DNA from 2 places in the Halomonas sp. GXIMD04776 genome. Region 2 is predicted to be linked to the other one. Evidence: predicted binding sites of a transcription regulator. Region 2 holds the regulator's gene; the other holds the start of a gene.
The links. The regulator PhoB, encoded in region 2, activates phosphate uptake and scavenging genes when phosphate is short. The targets are predictions, from matches to a motif close to TGTCATANNNNTGTCANA.
Positions count from the first base shown of each region.

Region 1 (7,390 bases), on a different contig from region 2:
GATGGAAAAAGGCCGTGTAGTCCGCGACCCGAGCCGCCTGCTGCATGTTATGAGTCACCGTGACGATGGTGAACTGCTGCTTGAGCTTGTCCATCAGATCTTCGATAGTGGCCGTCGAGATCGGGTCCAGGGCCGAGGTCGGCTCGTCCATCAGGATCACGTCCGGTTTCACCGCAATCGCCCGGGCGATACACAGGCGCTGCTGCTGCCCCCCGGAGAGGGAGGTGCCGGGTTCGGCCAGCTTGTCCTTGACCTCGTTCCACAGTCCGGCATCCCGCAGCGCCTGCTCCACCAACTCGTCCTGTTCCGCCTTGCGGCTCACCAGGTCGTGCATGCGCGGCGCATAGGCGATGTTTTCATAGATCGACTTGGGGAACGGATTGGGCTTCTGGAACACCATGCCCACTCGCCGACGCAGGGCGATCTCGTCCATCCTGGAATCATTCACATCCCGCCCGTCCATCTCCACCAGCCCTTCGATCCTGACGCTGCGAATCAGATCGTTCATGCGATTGAGACAGCGCAGGAAGGTCGACTTGCCGCAGCCCGAGGGGCCGATCAGCGCGGTAACGTTGTGCTGATAGACGTCGATATTGACGTTCTTCAGCGCCTGATTGGTGCCATACCAGAGATTGAGATCGCGTACGCGGATGCTCAATTCGTGACGCGCATCTTCGTTGGTATTGACGGGTCTTCCCTGGGTCGACGGCCGTGCCTGTTCTGACGGGGGCTCCTTGGAGGGCTGCCCAGGTTCGGTTTCGCGATTGGCAAGCTGTTCGTTGAGCATGAGAGCTTCCTGTTCAAGTCATGAATATGGAGGGTGCTTACCAACGGCGCTCGAATTTCTTGCGCATCCACACCGCGGTGGCATTGAGCGAGATGAGCACGGCCAGCAGCACCAGAATGCCGCCGGCGGTCTTCTCGGTGAAGGCGCGATCCGGCTCGCCGGCCCAGGTAAATATCTGCGCCGGCATCACCGTGGCGGCGTCGCCAAAGGAGGCCGAAACGTCGGGAATAAAGGCCACCATGCCGATGATGATCAGCGGTGCGGTTTCGCCCATGGCCTGGGCCAGGCCGATGATCGAGCCGGTGAGAATGCCCGGAAAGGACAGCGGCAGGACGTGATCGCGCACCACCTGCCAACGGGAGCAGCCAACGCCGAAGGCCGCCTGACGAATGGTGTCCGGCACGCTGCGCAAGGCAGTCCGGGTGGCGATGATGATCACCGGTAGCGTCATCAAGGCCAGGGTCAGCCCACCCACCAGCGGGGTCGAGCGCGGTACGCCGAAGAAGTTGATGTAGATGGCCAGGCCCAGCAGGCCAAACAGGATCGAAGGCACCGCTGCCAGGTTATTGATGTTGATCTCGATGATCTGGGTCAGCCAGTTGTCCGTGGCAAACTCCTCGAGATACACCGCCGTCATCACGCCGATGGGAAAACAGACCAGCATGGTCACGATCAGCGTCATCACCGTGCCTACTGCCGCGGAGGCAATGCCGGCAAGCTCCGGCATCTTGGAATCGCCGGCGGTGAAAAAGCGGGTATTGAACTTGAGTGCCACCTGCCCTTTCGCCAGGAGATCGTCGACGACGACCATTTGATCGTCCTTGAGTCGCGTGTGGTGGCCCTTGAGATACTGATCCACCGCGCTATCCGCCAGCACCCACTCCATGCGGGTGGTGCCCACCAGGTCGGGGTTGTCACGCATCCTCATGGGCAAGGTGCGCAGGAAACCGCGGCTGACCAGACGCCGCACATCTTCATTCACCGCCGCCGGCGGCATCTGCTGGCTCTGCTCGCTGTAGGTGACCTCGACCTGGATCTGCGCCTGTTGAAAGGCCGGCAAGCCTTTCACCAGCATGTCACTGATGAACACCACCAGAAAGGTCGCCGCCAGCGCAAGCGCCCCCATGGAGAGCCATTTCAGTCGGGCCGTCCTGCGGTGGCGATGCTTGAGCTGGGCGGTGATCTCATCGAAGGATTGGCTCATGGGGTGATCCTCGTCATCATCATAGGTCGTTGGAGCGATATTTTTCGCGGAAGCGACGAATCATGATCACCGAGACCATGTTCAGCATCAGGGTCACCGCGAACAGCACCAATCCCAGGGCAAATGCGGAAAGCGTTTCGGCACTCTCGAACTCCTGATCCCCGGTCAGGGCGGCGACGATGCGCACCGTCACCGTGGTCATGTCCTCGAGCGGATTGGCGGTCAGATTGGGCCGCATGCCGGCGGCCATGACCACGATCATGGTCTCCCCCAGGGCCCGGGAAACCGCCAGCAGCGATGCGGAGATGATGCCGGGGATGGCCGTGGGCAATACCACGCTGGTGATGGTCTCCGCCTTGGTCATGCCCAGCGCCAGGGAGCCTTCGCGCATGCTGTCCGGCACCGAGTTGATGACATCGTCGGACAGGGACGAGATGAACGGAATGATCATGATGCCCATGACGATGCCCGGGGCCAGGGCATTGTTGAAGGAGGCATCCAGCCCGAAGAAGCCCGCGACATCGACGATGACCGGCGCCACGGTGATGGCGGCAAAAAAGCCGTAGACCACCGTGGGGATACCGGCGAGCACTTCCAGTATCGGCTTGGCCAGGGTACGCACCCGGGCCGGTGCGAATTCCGCCATGTAGATGGCGGCCATGAGGCCGATGGGGATCGCCACCAGCATGGCAATCAATGTGATGAGAAAAGTACCGGCAAACAGCGGCACCGACCCGAACCGAGCCGCGCTGGCGCCTTCGTCGGCGCGTCCGGCAGCAGCCAGGAAGCTATTGCCCGGCGCCCAGGTGGTGCCGGTGATGAACTCCCAGAAGCTTTGCATCTGAAAGAAGCGAACCGCCTCGAACACGATCGAGATCAGAATGCCCAGGGTCGTCACGATGGAAACCATCGCCGCCACCGCCAGAACCCCGCGGATCACCCTCTCGATGGCCTGGCGGGCATGAAACCCCGGACGCACCTGGGAAAGGCCGACCAGCAGGCCGATAACGGCTACTGCCAGACTGGCCCCCAGCAGATAGAGCGTGGGAATGTCCGCCCCGAGCAGCAGCAGGACAAAGGCGCCCAAGGCGGCCACCAATAGCGCGGGGCCGGCGGTAGTCAATACCGAAAACCAGGCATACTGATCCGGTTGTGCGACCATCGCGGTGCCATTCGTACGCAGCTGCGACGCCCGGGCGCGGGCCAGGAAAAAGGCGGCCAATCCCAAGGCAAGGAGCACGGCGGAGAACAGCAGATAGATTTGATTGATCGGCATCGGAGCTCTCGTATGATGAACCCAAAAATCAACAGGGCCTTATCGCCAGCATGGGCCGATAGCAAACGCATCGGCCCATCCTCTGACGTCCAGAAGCGCTTACTTCAGCGCTGAAAGCTCGAGCTTTTCCTTATCCTTCACCGCATCGCGCTGTGCCTTGCGCTCCTCGTCCGGTAGAGGGATCAATCCAAGCACCTGCAGGTACCCCATAGGGGCGATCATCTGCTCGCTCATGAATAGATTGGCGAATTCATACATCGCCGGCACCGAATCCGCGTGCTGATTCTTCACGTAGAAGAACATGGAGCGGGATACCGGATATTCACCGGAGCTGATCGCCTCGGGCTCGGGAGCTACGCCATCAATGGAGGCTCCGTTCAGGCTGTCGGCATTTTCTTCCAGGAAGGAGTATCCAAAGATACCGAAGGCATCGGTATTCTCTGAAAGACGCTGCACGATCAGATTGTCGTTTTCACCGGCGTCGATATAGGCGCCGTCGGATCGGATGTCGGTATAGGCTTCGCCGCCATAGGCTGCCATGTCTTTCGAGGCGGCTTCCATGACCAGCTCCTCGAAGGCGTCCCGGGTACCGGAGGTGGTGGGCGGACCGTAGACGGCGATCTCACGATCCGGCAAGGAGGCGTCGATATCGCTCCACTTCTTGTAAGGATTGTCGACCAGTTCTTCGTCCTGGGGCACCTTGGCGGCCAGGGCCATGAAGAGCTGTTCCCGGGTGACGCCGATGGGGTCGTTGCTGTTTGATTGGGCGAAGGCGATGCCGTCGTAACCGATCTTGGCCTCGGTAATGTCGCTAACGCCGTTCTCCTGGCAACGCTCGAATTCCGAGATTTTCATGCGCCGCGAGGCGTTGGTGATGTCCGGTGCCCCCTCTCCGATGCCGTTGCAGAACAGCCGCAGGCCCCCACCGGAGCCGGTGGACTCGATCACCGGGGTCGGGTAATCGGTCGTGGCGCCAAACTCCTCGGCAACGTAGCTGGCAAACGGATAGACGGTGCTGGACCCGACGATACGCACCTGATCCCGTGCTTGAGCGATACCGGCGACGCTGAATACGGCGGCGGCGATAGCGGCTGTTCTGAGGATGCGATTCATGCGCTAACTCCTGTCGATGAGCGTGATCAACCTTGGCGAGACACAGGATGCCAAGGAAAAATGACAGACTCATGACAGGGGCAGAGAACGCTATACGTCTCGCTTGAAAGACGACTTAAGCATGCAGAGCTCTACCACAGAGCATCCTCACGCCCAGATTGCCCAGCATCGTCGCCCCCAGCATCGTCAGCACCACCGGCCAGGCGCTGTAGACCTCGAAGATTCCTACCAGAACACCTGCCAACGCGCCGCAGGAAAATTGAATGCTGCCGAGTAGCGCCGTGGCGGTGGCGCTCATGTTGGGAAAATGATCGAGCATCGACGACATGGCGTTGGGGCTGATCAACCCCTGCATGCCAACAAAGATGATCATCAACGGCGCCACCACGTAGAGCGATCCCAGCCCGAGCAGCAAAACCGCCGCCAGCAGCAACCCACTCGTCAGCTGCACCCCCAGCCCCAGCAAGAGATTACGCTGAGGGCTACGGTATCTGAGCAGGCGAATGTTGAGTCGATTCGAGCCCGCCATGACGATGACATTGGCGCCGAAGACGAACGGATAAATGGCCGGCGAAAGCCCAAAGTACTCCATGTACAGGAAAGGCGACCCGGTGATGAAGGCGAACATCCCCGCGAAGGACATGGCCACCGCACTGATGTAGCCCATCGCCTCACGATGGCGCAGAACGGCCAGATAGTTGCTCAGTACCTGGCTGAATCCTGGCGCATCAGGATCGCGCCCCCGGGTTTCCGGCAGATAACGACCCAACAGCCACAGCACGAAGGCCGCATACACGGCAAGGAAGACGAAGATCAACCACCAGTCCGCCAGATAGAGCAGCAAACTACCCAGTGCCGGTGCGATCAAAGGCGCCAACAGCATGATCATGACCATGGTCGACAGCACCTTCGCCGCCTCGCGCCCACTGAAACAATCCCGCACGATTGCCGCCGAGTTGACCACTGACGCCCCACCGCCGAGAGCCTGCACGAAACGCAGCAGCCACAACATTTCAAGCGTCTCGACTTGGGTAAGGGCCAGACTGGCAAGCAGGAAGACACTGATGCCCGCGAACAGTATCGGCCGCCGCCCCAGGCGATCGGAGAGCGGACCAAACACCAACTGCCCCAGGGCAAACCCGACCAGGAAAAGACTGACCGACAATTGAGTGTGATGCACGCTTGCATTTACCGCATCGGCCAAGGCCGGAATCGCCGGAAGATAGGCATCGATGGCGAACGGCGCCAGAGCGGTATTGGCCGCCACCAGCAGCGCGATACGTCGGGAATCCACCTTCTGCATGGGCCTCCTTGCGCTAGAGCGACAACAAGATCAAGAGCGACAGCAAGATCGAGCAGCCGTCAATAAGGAGGCTAATGGTAACAGTATTACGGCAGCAGCTGGCGGATCGTTGCATTAAACAGAGCGACTGGACCAGGAAAGATCAGAAGGGGGCTACTGGGAGGACTTGGCTTCCTCGGCCTCGAGGAGTTCCACCAGTGGCTGAAACTCCTGGCGATTATGCTCGCTCATGCGCATCAGGATGCGATGCGACTCGAGGATACGCTGCTGCAGCTCCTCCTTGTCGGAGTCGACTTGAGGCAGATCTGCAAGCGTATCGGGCTCGCTGGCGGGCGATGTGGTCAAAAAGAAATAGCGTGAGAAGCCCATGATATCGAGCATACGCTGTATGTCAGGATGATCGGCGACGATCGTCGGTGGATGCTCGATACGCCCTTGAACCGCGATGGCCACCTTGGCGAGAAAGCCCAACGCCGTTGAATCGACATTGGTCGTGTCCCGCAGGTCGATGATGACACTCCTGAGCCCCGGCATGGCCGCCAGACGTTGAGCCTCGTTGTCCAGAGTGGCGCACAGCGTCAAACGAACATCGCCACACAATTTGAGAACGAACACACCATCCTCGAAGGCCGCCTTGAGCCACCCTTCATGCATTATCATGGTCGAATCCGCTTAACATCATGATGGTTAGATCATCGGGAAGCGCTTGGCGTTCTGTGGCAATGTCATCAGCCTCGGTGGCATTCATCCCTAGTCTTGTCTGCAATGCCGCCACATCAGAACAGGTTGCGATGCGGGAACGTAGCTCACCCAGGCGCTGTTCGAGGCTGCTTCCGGGTAAACATTCCAGTACGCCATCGGAGCATAGCCACATGCGAAAATCATCCGTCAGCTCGCAACCATAGGAGGGATAAACGGTGTGCGGAAACAAGCCAACCGGCATACCTTCGCCCTCGAGTGTCACGAGGTCTCCCGAGCTTATCAACATGGGCATGGGCAATTGCGCACCCAAAGAGTAGTGAAGATAGCGCAGTTCGCGATCAATAACACCGACAAACACGGTGGCATGTTTACCGATACCGGTATCCAGCAATTCATTGTTGAGTTGCTTGAGCCATATCGATGGCAAGGCCGACGGTGCCGCATCCCCCCGCTCCTGCAGCCAACGATTGCAAAGGTATTTGAGCAATACCGTCACGAAAGCCGACGAGGCTCCGTGCCCGGAGACATCAGCAAAATAGAAAACACTGTAGCGCTCATCGATGCGCTGAAAATCCAGAAAATCGCCGGAAAGATAAAGCGATGGCGTCAAAGAATACGCACATTGCACGCCGTTGATCGTTTGCGTCGTTGCCGGCAGCAACTTGCGCTGTATATGTCCCCCGGCCTGCTGATCGAGCCGCAACATGGCCAGATGCGTTTCGAGAGTCTCATTATGCTCGACCAGATCGGTACGTTCCTGCACCTGCCTTGTCACCGCCGCCTGACGCGTCAACGCCCTGGCGATCAAGGACGCCAACAAGTCGTCATGCTGTAGCGGCTCGAACAGATACTCCGACACGCCGGCGTCGATCGCCTCGACAAGTGCGCCCTCGGCCTGTCCCCCGGCGACCGCCACGACCGGCAGCCGCTCGACCAGCAACGACCACTGACCGCCATCCACCGCGCGAACATGGGCAACGGCCAGAGCCGTCTTGGCAGGCAATC
Region 1 covers NZ_JBNCAN010000019.1:31,021-38,410, forward strand. Annotated here, with positions in the region: gene pstB (phosphate ABC transporter ATP-binding protein PstB) at 1-787, opposite strand, end outside; gene pstA (phosphate ABC transporter permease PstA) at 825-1,991, opposite strand; gene pstC (phosphate ABC transporter permease subunit PstC) at 2,011-3,267, opposite strand; gene ACPF7Z_RS13465 (PstS family phosphate ABC transporter substrate-binding protein) at 3,367-4,380, opposite strand; gene ACPF7Z_RS13470 (Bcr/CflA family multidrug efflux MFS transporter) at 4,496-5,683, opposite strand; gene ACPF7Z_RS13475 (STAS domain-containing protein) at 5,837-6,343, opposite strand; gene ACPF7Z_RS13480 (PP2C family protein-serine/threonine phosphatase) at 6,330-7,390, opposite strand, start outside.
Region 1: a site for PhoB is predicted at 4,440-4,457, ahead of ACPF7Z_RS13465 (PstS family phosphate ABC transporter substrate-binding protein). Genes of this name have one in related genera too.

Region 2 (7,390 bases):
AGTCAGCTTCGATGACATGAAACGCCGACTGCGTTCGCGCTGGTGGCCGACCCTGACCTTCGGTGGCTGGGTGTTGCTGGCGACCTGGATTCCCGTGGCCAATCTCATCCTGCTGCCCGGGGCGGTGGCCGCCTCGGTATTGATGTGGCAGCAGCACTACAAGGCGCTGCCGGCGCGTCTGTGACTGGCGGCGATCAGGCCATCCCGGACGTTCAATCCCATCAGCACAATGTTCGTCGCCCCCGCCAGTAACTCGATGCCTTGAATGGCGTAGAACATGGCATCGAGTTCACCTTGGTTTGCCTTCCAGGCCAGGAAGAAGGCTGAAGGCACGAGAACAAGAATACCCAGCGCCGCAATGATCGGCATACGACGTTTCTTTGCCAGGATGAGTGCATCGGTGCGCCGCTTGCCCATCGCCATGCCGGATCCGCCGGTGATCATCAGCGCTGGAATAAGAACGATCAATCCCCAGGGAATCGCCGTCTTGACCCAGACGATCAGCTCATGAGTGCCGAAGAGCTCGACCAGCACCGTCGAAAACCAGAATGTCAGAATGGTGAATAGTGCGATCATTGCGGCGGTTACATGGATACGCGGTTTCATGAAGCACCCCTGAATAGCATGGCGTCGTTTTGACAATATGCTGTCAATTTGGGAGGCTGTCAAACTATCTCGACGAGACATGGCCAATTTGTCACTATGCTGTCGACATGCTGATGCGAGGTGAGACAAGAGAGTCATGACGCAGGACTATACCGAGAGCGGTGCGCTATTTACCGACATTGCCCTGGAGACCTTTCGCCTGAACGGCATGCTGGTAGCGGAGGGTGATCGTCTGACTGCAGATCTAGGTCTGACCAGTGCCCGTTGGAAAGTGCTGGGCGCCATCGATATCGAGGAGCGACCGCTCACCGTCGCTCAGATCGCGCGACGCATGGGGCTCGCTCGTCAGTCCGTGCAGCGCATCGTCGGGGAACTGCAGAAGGCGGGCTATATCACGCTTTCCACCAACCCCGATCACAAGCGCTCGCCCTTCGTCGAACGCACGATCGAGGGTGAAAGGATCTATGCCATCGTCATGGCGCGGTATGTGCAGTGGGCCAACCGATTGGCCGAGACGCTGGATCGCGAGGCGCTGGCGCAGACCTTTGCCGTACTCAAGCAGATGAGCGAGCGTCTGGAGGACGTACCCTACCTGCCGGAACGGGCGGCATCGTCCTGATCGATACGGCATCATCGTCGGCGCAGGCTACCAGAGGTGAGGTTCGGTTCCTCCGAGATATCGCCAGTGGCCTGCAACAGCCGCGCTGCGGGAAAGACGCAGCGAAACAGCGCCCCCTGGCCCAGGCGGGATTCGATTTCCAGATGAGCATCGTGGCGCAACAGCACATGCTTGACGATGGCCAGGCCCAGTCCCGTACCGCCGGTGGCGGTGCTGCGGCCCTTGTCGACGCGGTAGAAGCGTTCGGTGAGGCGCGGAAGATGCACCGGATCGATACCCTCCCCATCATCGATCACTTCCAGGGCGGCGCCGGCGCGCCAAGGGTGCCAGCGCAGGGTGATGGTGGTGCCCGGGGCGGTGTAGCGCACGGCATTGAAGACCAGGTTGGAGAGGGCGCTGCGGAGCTCTTGCTCGTCGCCTAGGAGGTCTCGCGGATCGTCGATCTCGAGACGCAGGGTATGGCTGCCTTCCGAAAGCGTCTCGGCATCCCGGCGAATGGTTTCCATCAGGCCGGGAAGATCGATGCACGTGGTTCGCTTCGCACGATGATCGGTTTCCAGGCGCGACAGCAGCAGCAAATCCGTCACCAGATTCTGCATGCGGTGGGTCTGTTCCTGCATCTGCTGTAGACCGCGCTGCCAGCGCGGCGGCAGTTGCCCGGCATGCTCGCTGTAGGTTTCCAAATAACCGACTAATACCGTCAGCGGCGTCTTCAACTCGTGAGAGACGTTGGCGACGAAATCCTGGCGCATCTGCTCCAGGCGCTGAAGGCGAGTGATGTCCCGGACCAGGATCAGGCGTTCGTCGTCACCGAACAGGGTCAGTTGAAATTGCAGCACCAGATCACCGCGCACCGGCGAGGACAGGATCAGGGGCTCACGATAGTCCCGGGCCTCGAAATAGGCGATGAACTGCGGATCGCGCAGCAGATTGGTGACGTGCTGGCCGCGATCCTGGGGGGACTTCAGGCCCAGCATGTGTTCGGCGGCACTGTTCCACCAGTCCAGGTTGCCGCGTCGGTCGAGCATCACCACGCTGTCGCGCATGGCTTCCGCGGACTCCTGGACGCGGCGAATGACGTCGCGCAAGCGTGCCTGGGCCTTGTGCTGCGCTTTTTGATAGCGATACAGGCGATCGAAGAGATCGCCCCACACACCGGTGCCGGCGGGCGGCTCCTGGTGGGGGTTCTGATACAGCCAGGCATAGAGCTGGCGCAGATGGCGGATGTGAATGGCGATGAATAGCGCAAGCCCCGCGGCCAGTCCCCAGCCGGGCAGGCCGATGAGCCAGCCCAGGCCGCCCATGCCGATGATCAGATAGGCAAGCCGCCAGAGTTCATTGGTCCAGTAGTACATGAGTCGGGTTCATAGCCGGGTCGAAAAACGATAGCCGGTGCCGCGCACGGTCTGGATCAGATGTTGATGAGACTCCCCCAGCGCCTTGCGCAGGCGGCGGATATGCACATCCACGGTGCGCTCCTCGACATAGACATTACCCCCCCATACCTGATCCAGCAGTTGGCCCCGGGTATAGGCACGCTCCTGATGAGTCATGAAGAACTGTAACAGGCGATATTCGGTAGGCCCTATCTCCAGCGCCTGGCCTTTGGACGATACCCGATGACTGACGGGGTCGAGCAACAGGCCCTCGACCTCCAACGCCTCCTCGATGCCGCGAGGCGTGGTGCGACGCAGGACCGCCCGTAGCCGGGCCACCAACTCTCGGGGTGAAAACGGCTTGGTGATGTAATCGTCGGCACCGGCTTCAAGGCCCAGTATCTTGTTGTCTTCCTCGCTTTTGGCGGTGAGCAGAATGATTGGCAGCTCGCTGGTGACCTCTTCGCGCTTCAATCGACGCGCGAACTCGATGCCACTGGTGCCCGGCATCATCCAGTCGAGAAGCAACAGATCGGGTTGCTCATCCACGATCAGGGCATGGGCCTCCTGGGCGTTGTTCGCTTCCAGGACGCGGTAATCCGCCATCTCCAGCGCCACGGCGATCATCTCGCGAATGGCGGCTTCGTCATCGACGATGAGAATGGTCTTGGCAGTCATCCATTGGCCTCGTTGAAACGCGAAGCGAACCTGCGTTCAGGTTGCTTCGCAATGACAGGACGACGACGATTACACCGCGTATACATGACAACCGTATGACAAGCTCTTTTCAGACCGGCCAGAGTTCCAGGACCAACCCCGCACACACCACCAACCCTGCCCAGTGATTATTGAGAAACGCCTGAAAGCAGCGTTCCCGGGAGCGATGACGGATCAGCCAGTGCTGATAGACGAAGATCAGCGCCATCGCCCCGAGCCCCAGCCAGAAAAAGCCTCCCAGCGCAAGGCGGGCGCCGATGACGGACAGTAGCGTCAGGGTGGCCAACTGCAACAGGCCGATCATCAGCCGGTCGTAATGGCCGAACAGCACCGCAGTGGATTTGATACCGACCTTGAGGTCGTCATCGCGATCGACCATGGCGTACTCGGTGTCGTAGGCCACCGTCCAGGTCAGATTGGCACAGAACAGGAGCCAGGCTTCCACGGGAACCGTTTCCAGCACGGCGCCGAAGGCCATGGGGATCGACCAGGAAAACGCCGCACCGAGAAACAGCTGCGGCCAGTGGGTATAGCGCTTCATGAAGGGATAGATAAACGCCAGCGCCACGCCACCGAGAGAGAGCATCACGGTAAAGACATTGGTGAAGCACACCAGCAGGAAGGCGGCGAGCACCAGACCGGCGAAAAGCCCTTTGGCCTCGTTTTCGCCGATCCGCCCGGTGGCCAGGGGACGTGCCTTGGTGCGCTTGACATGACCATCCCAGTGGCGATCCGCATAGTCGTTGATCACGCAGCCGGCGGCGCGCATCAGATAGACCCCTGCGACAAAGATCAGCAGCGTGCCCCGGGCTGGTACACCATCGGCAGCAACCCATAGGGCCCACAGCGTCGGCCACATCAGCAACCAGGTGCCGATCGGCCGGTCTAGACGCGTCAACTGCAGGAAGTCGGGCAGGCGGCCAAGGCCGCGCAGGTGTGTGGCTTGAACCATGGAAGTCTCCGAAAGCCAATCGCGGGCCCAGTCTAGCGCCTAGGCAGTTTCAGATCATCCGCCATGCGCGCAAGGAAAAACTCCTGTACCAATACCTGGAAGCGGCCATGGCGAAACAGCGAACGCCGCCCCCAGGGACCGGGCTTGGCAGAATGGAAGGGCGCCGGCTGCCGGGTTATCTCGATCGGGCCTCGCTCGAGATCCGGCTGGCGGAACAACCAGCTCCCCAAGGAGCGTTCGCCCAGTTGCCTCAGACGCTGCCCTTGCAGTGAACTCAGTGGTGCGACGGAGCGAGCCACGACCCAGGGGTGTCCACCGACACACAAGGCCACTTCGCGCCGCCAGACTCGCTGGGCAAAAGGAATGTTCAGCGCCATGGCCTCGTCTCGGCGCGGCCGATCCAGACGTTGCACGAGCAAACGGACATTGAATTCACCATCCGCCGCATCGATCAAGCGCTGTGTGAGCGAATCCGTGGAAGCGATCCAGTGCCACCAGTCGCTGCTCATGGCCGGTCGCCAGGCGGCGGCGGGCCTCCAGGACACTTTCAAGAATGGGTAGGATCGATGTTCGGCGCTCACATGGGCTCCGGGTCAAAACAAGGGGCGGTAGTGTATCATGTGGCGTTTATTATGAATCGCCTGGCAGGAGTTCCATGAGCGTACCCTTGACCGTTCTCGGCACCGGCATGGCCGGACTCGGGCTGGCTCGCCAGCTGCGTGCCCGGGGCTCGGAGCGTCCGATCACGCTGATTACCGCGGACAGCGGCGACGACTATTCCAAACCCTTGCTCTCCACCGGTTTTGCCAAGAAGATGCCCCCCCAGAGGCTGGTCAGCCGTGATGCCCTGCAGGCCGCCGATGAGTTGCAGGCGGTCCTGCGTACCCACACCCGGGTCGATGCCATCGATACACAGGTCGGCCAACTGGCGCTGGGCAGCGAGCGCCTTGTCTACGGCGAGCTGGTGCTGGCCACCGGTGCCGCTCCCCGGCCACCCTTTGACATCCCCGAGTCTCTTGGCGGGCGTGCCTTCACCATCAACGATCTCGATGATTATCGTGCTTTTCATGCGGCCTTGATGACGCTAGGTCGTCCCGGGCGAGTGGCCATCGTGGGTGCAGGGCTGGTGGGCTGCGAATATGCCAACGACCTGCGCGCCGGCGGTCATGAGGTGGTGATGATCGCACCGGAAAGCACGCCGTTGATGCGGCTTCTTCCGGAGCCGTTGGGCCGCGCGCTGGGGGAGGCGTTCATGGACATCGGCATCGACATGAAGCTGGGTCGTGTGCTCGAAGAATTGCAGGGCGAGAAGGCCGGTGCAGCGCTGACGCTCGATGACGGGTACTCCCTGGAGGCCGATCTGGTACTGATCGCTACCGGCTTGGTGCCGCGCATTGAACTGGCGCGTCAGGCAGGACTCGAGGTCAGTGCCGAAGGCATCCATACCGATCGCTACCTGCGTACCTCGGTGCCCGGTATCTATGCCCTGGGCGATGGCGCCTGCGTGGCCGGGCTCAACGCCATGTATGTCCAGCCACTCCAGGCCAGTGCCAAGGCCCTGGCGGCCACTCTGACGGGAACCCCGACGCCGGTCAGCTATGGCGCCTGGCCGATACTGGTCAAGACACCGGCCTGTCCAGTGGTGGCGTTACCCCCTCGTCAAGCCCCCGCACGCTGGCGCGTCGAGGGTGAAGGCGCCGACCTCACGGCCATTGCCGAGGATGAGGAGGAGAACGTGATCGGCTTTGCGTTGACAGGGCGCTGTGTGCGGAGGAAAGTCGAACTGGCGCGAGCCGCGCCCGCGCTGTTAGTCTAAGCGCGTAATGACTTTTCGTTGGCATTAATAATGCTGAGAAAAGTAATTTCGTAATTATTTGTAGAATAATAATGGATGGTGAACGTTACCATCTTGTCACAGCTAAACTCATCAGGAGTGCTACATGCGTAAGCCAGAACTCGCCGCGGCAATTGCCGAGCGTGCCGATCTTTCCAAGGATAAAGCCAGTCAGGTACTCAACGTGATTCTCGATGAGATCACCGGCACCGTTGCCAAGGGCCAGGACGTCTCGCTGATCGGTTTTGGTTCGTTCGTGGTACGTGAACGCGCCGCCCGTACCGGCAAGAATCCTCAGACCGGTGCGGCACTGAAGATCCCTGCCAGCAAGACCGTTGCCTTCAAGGCCGGTAAATCTCTCAAGGATGCGGTTGCCAAATAGGCAGGACACTATTGGGTGAGCGTGCAGCTCATGTGTCGAATGCTCCTGGAGCTTGTCCACGATCTAGTGAGTGGGTATCGAATAAAGTGAAACTGGTTTCAACGCCGTATGTTCGCACTGCAATAGATCAAGAACGGGCTCTTCTTAGTGTGCCGGCTGTACGACAGCCGGCAGTTTCTTCCTACCGCTATCGGTAATGCCATGAAGCTGAAACTGATCTTGTGGCTACTCGGTGTGATGTTGAAACGTGCCAGGCGCGGCAATCGGCGCTTTCGCGAAACCCTCGATGATCTGCGCAGTCTGGACTGGGGGATTGCCACCGAGGACCTGAGCATTGCACGCCATTACCGCATGACCTCGGATGCCATCGAAACCGGACCAGGCTTGCCGGTGGATCTCGATCTCGAGTTGCGCTTTCGCGATGCCGAGGCCGCTATTGCCATTTTGAAGAAGCCCACCCAGCGCGCCTTTCTCGACGGCATGATGGAGGGCCGCGTACGTCTGGTCGGCGATTCGAAGGATCTGACGAAACTGCAGAAGCTGTTGCAATATCTGCGCTAGGCTTGCCTCTAAACCTGCCCGTAACGTCCCGCTTCCTCGCCTAACCAGCGGCGAATCAATATTTCGCTGGCGTCTGGGGCTTCTTCCAGTAACGCCTTGGCCAAGGGACTGACTCGTTCCAGCAAATCCTTGTCGCGCTCCAGATCGGCGATCTTCATCTGGGCCAGTCCTGTCTGGCGAGTACCCAGGACTTCGCCGGGACCGCGCAGTTCAAGGTCCTTCTCGGCGATGCGAAAGCCGTCGGTGGTCTCGCGCATCACCCCCAGGCGCTCCCGGGAGTGGGCCGACAGCGGTGGATGATAGAGCAGTACGCAGAAGCTCTCGGTGCCGCCACGCCCGACCC
Region 2 covers NZ_JBNCAN010000021.1:43,094-50,483, forward strand. Annotated here, with positions in the region: gene cysZ (sulfate transporter CysZ) at 1-184, shown strand, start outside; gene ACPF7Z_RS14420 (hypothetical protein) at 157-606, opposite strand; gene ACPF7Z_RS14425 (MarR family winged helix-turn-helix transcriptional regulator) at 743-1,225, shown strand; gene phoR (phosphate regulon sensor histidine kinase PhoR) at 1,237-2,580, opposite strand; gene phoB (phosphate regulon transcriptional regulator PhoB) at 2,590-3,279, opposite strand; gene ubiA (4-hydroxybenzoate octaprenyltransferase) at 3,389-4,270, opposite strand; gene ACPF7Z_RS14445 (chorismate--pyruvate lyase family protein) at 4,303-4,779, opposite strand; gene ACPF7Z_RS14450 (NAD(P)/FAD-dependent oxidoreductase) at 4,926-6,086, shown strand; gene ACPF7Z_RS14455 (HU family DNA-binding protein) at 6,211-6,486, shown strand; gene ACPF7Z_RS14460 (hypothetical protein) at 6,688-7,047, shown strand; gene recG (ATP-dependent DNA helicase RecG) at 7,056-7,390, opposite strand, start outside.